DNA from 2 places in the Gordonia sp. C13 genome. Region 2 is predicted to be linked to the other one. Evidence: predicted binding sites of a transcription regulator. Region 2 holds the regulator's gene; the other holds the start of a gene.
The links. The regulator HspR, encoded in region 2, represses chaperone genes until heat shock. The targets are predictions, from matches to a motif close to ANNTGAGTNNNNNNNACTCANNT.
Positions count from the first base shown of each region.

Region 1 (3,360 bases), 130 kb from region 2:
GCTGTCACGTAGAGATGTCGCGCACCTTCCATCAGGGGCGGATAGTCGACGGCGGGCTGGGAGAAGGCCTCCGGGTCGGTGTCGCGCCAGTGCTCCTCGGTGACCGCCCCGCGGAACAGGTCGCGAACCCCGGCGCTGCGACGCCCGAGCAGGGTGCCGAACGGTCGGCTCGTCGGCCACAGGCGCAGGGCCGCCGTCGCGCGGTGGACTCCGCGGGCCAGCGGGGCCCCGAGGTGGGGAGTCCCGAGGCATACGGTGTGTCGGACGAGCTTGGGCCAGTACGCATCACGGGCGACACCCTGATGGCACGCGCTGCGGATGACCAGGCCGCCCATGGAGTGGCCGATGAGCGTGAGGCCGGTGACCGGAACCGGCCACAGCAGAACGAGATCGTCGAGTAGTCGTGCGAGATCGCGGCCGTTGTCACTGATGTGGCGTCCCGAGTTGTACCGGATCTGAACCTCGGTGCTGCCGAGATCGTCGGCGAGACGAGCGCCGTACGTGGGTCTGTCGCCGAGCGCCCAGGCGAACTCGGTCTCCATCAGGCCGTGCAGGAAAACCGTCAGGTGGCCCGACGCTTCGGGGAAAGCGATCGCCAGACCGTCCGGGGTGATCGGAACGACCGCCCCGTTCACGCGGACCGCGGCGTCCGGAGCCAGGGGAGAACGCTCGGCGGTCAGTTGATCACCGATCAACCCGTCGAGGATGCCGAGGGCCAAAGCGCCTCGCTTGGTCTCCGACGGGACACCGTTGCTGTGAACGGTCAGTGACTCGGCCAGGTCGCCGGCCACGTCGACCGTCGACGTGATCGCCGAATAGACGGATGTGCTGATCGCGTCGTGCACCATCTGAGCCGGACGGGCCCTCGCGCCCAACGCCACGCGCAGACCCGCGAACACGGTATCGGCGACGGATGAATGAACGGCCGCGATGCCCGAGACCGCCTTGTTCAGCTCATCGCGACCCAGAGCCGCCAGTGCCGGCAATTCGCGAGTGCGGGCAGGATCGACAGACATGATTTCAGTGTACGTCTGTCCACTGAAATGTGAGTCCGCATCGCTGAGGCTCTTCTCACTTGGCAGTACGAAGGTCCCGTAGATGCACAAAATCGCGACCCCGGCAGCAGATGCGCCGCTTCTGACTGGCGCTTCCTCCGAGGAACGGTGATTCTGGAATGAGTGACGCACATCACAAACTAAGTAGGCATGAGCGGAATGGACTCAACTTTGTTGGCGTTGCATCCTCCGTATGGCTCATACTTGAGCCTGTTGGACTAAAGAGAAAGGTGCACGCGAGTGGACAGCTTCACCCCCACCACGAAGACTCAGCAGGCATTGAGCGCTGCTGTGCAGGCGGCGGCCAGTGCTGGCAACCCCGACGTGCGGCCCGCCCACATCCTGGTGGCACTGCTCGATCAGTCCGACGGCATCGCGTCGCCGCTGCTCAAGGCAGTGGGCGTGGACCCGTCGAATGTTCGCGCGCAGGCCCAGATGCTGGTCGACCGCATGCCGACGGTCGCGCAGGCCAGTGCCACCCCGCAACTCTCCCGCGAATCGATCGCGGCGGTCAGTGCTGCTCAGCAGCTGGCCGTTGAACTCGGCGACGAGTACGTCTCGACCGAGCACGTTGTCGTCGGTCTGGCGACCGGTGACTCCGATGTCGCCAAGTTGCTGCACAACGCCGGAGCAACACCGCAGGCGCTGCGCGATGCGTTCGTCGCAGTCCGCGGTAGCCGGCGTGTCACGAGCGAGGACCCGGAGTCGACCTACCAGGCGCTCGAGAAGTACTCGACCGACCTGACCGCAGCGGCCCGCGAGGGCAAGCTCGACCCGGTCATCGGTCGCGACACCGAGATCCGTCGCGTCGTGCAGGTGCTCAGCCGACGGACCAAGAACAACCCGGTCCTCATCGGTGAACCCGGCGTCGGCAAGACCGCGATCGTCGAGGGCCTCGCCCAGCGCATCATCGCCGGTGACGTGCCCGAATCGCTCCGGAACAAGACCGTCATCTCCCTCGACATGGGTTCGATGGTCGCCGGCGCGAAGTATCGCGGTGAGTTCGAGGAGCGGCTGAAGGCCGTACTCGACGAGATCAAGAGCTCCGACGGCCAGATCATCACCTTCATCGATGAGCTGCACACCATCGTCGGAGCCGGTGCCACAGGCGATTCCGCGATGGACGCCGGCAACATGATCAAGCCGATGCTCGCCCGGGGTGAGCTGCGGCTGGTCGGTGCCACGACGCTCGAGGAGTACCGCAAGTACATCGAGAAGGACGCCGCACTCGAGCGTCGCTTCCAGCAGGTGTACGTCGGCGAACCGTCGGTGGAAGATGCCATCGGCATCCTCCGCGGCCTGAAGGATCGGTACGAGGTACACCACGGTGTGCGCATCACCGACTCCGCATTGGTCGCCGCCGCAACGCTTTCCGATCGCTACATCACCTCACGCTTCCTCCCCGACAAGGCCATCGACCTCGTCGACGAGGCGGCATCGCGGCTGCGGATGGAGATCGACTCGCGCCCCGTCGAGATCGACGAGGTCGAGCGCATCGTCCGTCGGCTCGAGGTCGAAGAGGTGGCGCTGCAGAAGGAAACGGACGCGGCGTCGAAGGAACGGCTCGAGAAGCTTCGCGCCGAACTGGCCGACCAGAAGGAGAAGCTCAACGAGCTCTCCGCGCGGTGGCAGTCGGAGAAGACCGCCATCGATGCGGTGCGCGACCTCAAGGAAGAGCTGGATCGTCTCCGCGGGGAAGCCGAGCGCGCCGAGCGCGACGGTGACCTCGGACGCGCTGCCGAGCTGCGGTACGGCCGAATCCCCGGCCTGGAGAAGGAACTCGAGGCCGCGCTGGAGAAGACCGGTACCGATCCCGGCCAGGACGTGATGCTCCAGGAGGAGGTCGGACCCGACGACGTGGCGCAGGTCGTGTCGTCGTGGACCGGAATCCCGGCCGGACGCATGCTCGAAGGTGAGACCGCGAAGCTGCTGCGCATGGAGGACGAGCTGGGCAAGCGCGTCATCGGGCAGAAGGCTGCCGTCGAGGCCGTCTCCGACGCGGTGCGTCGTGCCCGGGCCGGCGTCGCCGACCCGAATCGGCCGCTGGGTTCGTTCATGTTCCTCGGCCCGACCGGTGTCGGCAAGACCGAGCTGGCCAAGGCGCTCGCCGAGTTCTTGTTCGACGACGAGCGGGCGATGGTCCGCATCGACATGAGCGAGTACGGCGAGAAGCACAGCGTCGCACGGCTCGTCGGTGCTCCACCCGGTTACGTCGGGTACGAGGCCGGTGGTCAGCTGACCGAGGCGGTGCGGCGTCGGCCGTACACGGTGGTCCTGTTCGACGAGATCGAGAAGGCGCATCCGG
Region 1 is NZ_JALPSY010000008.1:52,196-55,555, reverse strand. Features, by position in the region: gene M1L58_RS09005 (esterase/lipase family protein) at 1-1,016, opposite strand, end outside; gene clpB (ATP-dependent chaperone ClpB) at 1,296-3,360, shown strand, end outside.
Region 1: a site for HspR is predicted at 1,204-1,226, ahead of clpB (ATP-dependent chaperone ClpB). Genes of this name have one in related genera too.

Region 2 (3,360 bases):
CGACTTCTACAAGGACCTGGGCGTTGCTTCTGACGCTTCGGCTGAAGAGATCAAGAAGGCCTATCGCAAGCTCGCACGCGAGCTGCACCCGGATGCCAATCCCGGCGATTCCGCGGCCGAAGAGCGCTTCAAGCGGGTGTCCGAAGCCCACAGCGTGCTGAGCGATCCGGAGAAGCGCAAGGAGTACGACGAGACCCGTGCGATGTTCGCCGGCGGACGATTCCGCGGTGGCGGCAACGGGTTCCCGGGCGGCGGTTTCCCCGGCGGCGGTACGACGTACACGACCGGCGGCGACTTCGACCTCGGCGACCTGTTCGGCGGCGGTCAGGCCGGCGGCGGTGGCGGATTCGGCGACATCTTCGACGGACTCTTCAACCGGGGCGGCGGATCCCAACGCACATCGACGGCCAGCCGTCCCCGTCGCGGCAAGGACCTCGAAACCGAGACGACGCTGTCCTTCAAGGACGCGGCGCTCGGCACGACGGTCCCGCTGCGGGTGACCAGCCCGTCCCCGTGCACCACCTGTCACGGGTCGGGTGCCAAGCCCGGCACCAGCCCGCGAGTGTGCCCCAATTGCAACGGCTCCGGCTTCGTCAGCCGCAACCAGGGTGCCTTCGGGTTCAGCGAACCCTGCCAGGACTGCCAGGGCACCGGCTCGCGGATCGACGACCCGTGCACCGACTGCTCCGGCAGCGGAGTCAAGAACCGGACGCGCACCATCAACGTGCGTATCCCGGCCGGAGTCGAAGACGGACAACGGATCCGGCTGGCCGGCCAGGGCGAGGCCGGACGTCGCGGAGCGCCGTCGGGCGACCTCTACGTCGTCGTCCACGTCACGCCGCACAAGCAGTTCACGCGCAGCGGCAACGACCTTCGGGTGCAGCTCCCGGTTCGGATCTCGGAACTGGTTCTCGGCGCGACGGTGTCGGTACCGACACTCGAGGGCTCAGTCGGGGTCAAGATCCCGCCGAACACCACCGACGGCCGCACGCTCCGCGTGCGCGGCCGCGGCGTCCCCAAGCGGTCCGGCGGTGCAGGCGACCTGCTGGTGACGGTCAAGGTCGCGGTGCCGGACAAGCTCGACGACGCTGCGATCGAGGCGATGCGCGCCTACGATCAGGCCGAGCGGGCAAGCGGTTTCGATCCACGGGCGAACTGGGGGAAGTGAGTCATGGCCGGTCAGAAGAACTTCGACGCCGACGGCGCGACCTTCATGATCTCGGTGGCCGCCGAGCTCGCCGGCATGCACGCCCAGACCCTGCGGACCTATGACCGTCTCGGTCTGGTCACCCCGCAACGCACGAGCGGCGGCGGTCGCCGCTACTCGTCTCGCGACGTCGACCTCCTGCGTGAGATCCAGCGTCTCTCGCAGGAGGAGGGCGTCAACCTCGCAGGGATCAAACGGATCATCGACCTGAGCAATCAGGTCGAGGCGCTGCAGCAGCGTGTCCGTGAGCTCTCCGACGAGGTCGCTGCGTCGCGGAATCGTCGCGGGGGCGAGCTCGTCCCGGTGCCCCGGACCAATGCCCTCGTCGTGTGGCAGCCGCGGCGGAAACGCTCCGGCGACTGAACGGTCCGGCTCGTTCCGTCAGGGAGACCGGTAGGTCCCGCGTACCTTGGAGGTATGGCTTCCGACACCGTCACCACCGTTGACACGGGCCCGCACCGCGTTTCACGGCGCATCGTCGTCGACGCACCGGCTGCCGAGGTCTTCGCTCTCATCGCCAACCCGCATCGTCATCCCGAACTGGACGGTTCGGGGACGGTGCGGGACACGCCTGTCAAGGGTCCGGAAAAGCTCACCCCCGGCGCGCGATTCAGCGTCGGGATGAAGCAGTTCGGTGTTCCGTACACGATCACCTCCACCGCGACCGACGTCGACACCGACCGCGTCGTCGAGTGGAAGCACCCCATGGGCCATCACTGGCGTTGGGAGCTCGTCGCCACGTCGCCGACGACCACGCAGGTCACCGAGACCTTCGACTACTCCACGCTCAAGTTCCCGAAGATCATGGAGCTGATCGGCTACGACAAGAAGAACGGTCAGGGTATCGAGGGCACGTTGCGGGCGCTCGCGAATCGATTCGGCTGAACCTCGCCGGGTATGCCGACCCGGTCGACCGTCGAACAGCACACCCTGATCGAGACCTTCACCGCCTGATCAGGCCGTCCCCGGGCGGCCGCGAAAGGAAGCCCACCCCATGGAGTTCGAGGACGAGACGTCACAACCCGACGCGGAAGCCGTCGTCGTACTCGGAGTCGTGGCCGCACCCGGGCAGCCGATCGGGCTGGCCCGCAAACTCGTCGACGCGGACCTGCTCGAGCACGTGCAGACGACCTACCCCGGGGCCCGGTGGCAGGTCGAGGTCGTCGAGGCGACGGTGGTGCAGCCGCCGGCGACCGACGCCCAGATCGTCGACGCCGCGAGAGACGTTCTCCTCGAACGTGAATGGGATCTGGTGGTGTGCCTGACCGACCTGCCCCTGCACGTGGGAAGGCGTCCCGTCGTCGCTCACGCGAACGCGGTGCACGGCGTCGCGGTGCTGTCGGTACCCGCCCTCGGCCCGACCGGGCTGCGACAGCGTGCGCGCACCACCGTCACCGGTCTCATCGGCCAGCTCCTCGGTGCCGACGCCGACGACCTCCGGCAACACGGGAAGTCTCCCTCGAAGTCGCCACTACGACACCGCGTCCGCCAGCTCGGCACCGACACCGACGACGAGGGCACCGCCTTCACCGCCCGGGTGCTGACCGGCAATCTCCGGCTCCTCTTCGGCATGGTCCGCGCCAACCGGCCGTGGCGCCTCGCGCTCGGACTGACCCGCGCGCTCACCGGCGCCATCGCCGCCGGCGTCTTCGCGCTCGTGACCGCCGACATCTGGCTGCTCGCGGATACCTTCGGATGGGTCCGACTCACCGGCGTCGCCGTCGGCTCGATCGTCGCCATCACTGCCACCCTGATCATCGGCGCCAACTTGTGGGAGCGGGGTTCGTCGCGGCAGGCGCGCGAACAGATCGTCCTGTTCAACACCGTCACGGTCATCACCGTCGTGCTCGGGGTCGCGGCCCTCTACGCCGCTCTCTTCGCCCTCTCGGCCGTCGGCGCGCTGTGCCTGGTGGTCCCGCAGGTCTTCGGCGACGCGCTCGCCCACGACCCCGGGATCACCGACTACCTGGAGGTGGCTTGGCTGACCTGCTCACTCGCCACGGTCGGCGGTGCGCTCGGTGCCGGGTTGGAGACCGACGAGGCGGTACGCGACGCCGCGTACACCCAGCATCCCGCCGACTCGGTCTGACGGGGTACCACCGACGGTCCGGCTGCCACAGATTCGGCCCCAGCCGTTAGGCTGCATGGGCAAA
Region 2 is NZ_JALPSY010000008.1:179,457-182,816, reverse strand. Features, by position in the region: gene dnaJ (molecular chaperone DnaJ) at 1-1,168, shown strand, start outside; gene M1L58_RS09605 (heat shock protein transcriptional repressor HspR) at 1,172-1,570, shown strand; gene M1L58_RS09600 (SRPBCC family protein) at 1,625-2,092, shown strand; gene M1L58_RS09595 (hypothetical protein) at 2,202-3,296, shown strand.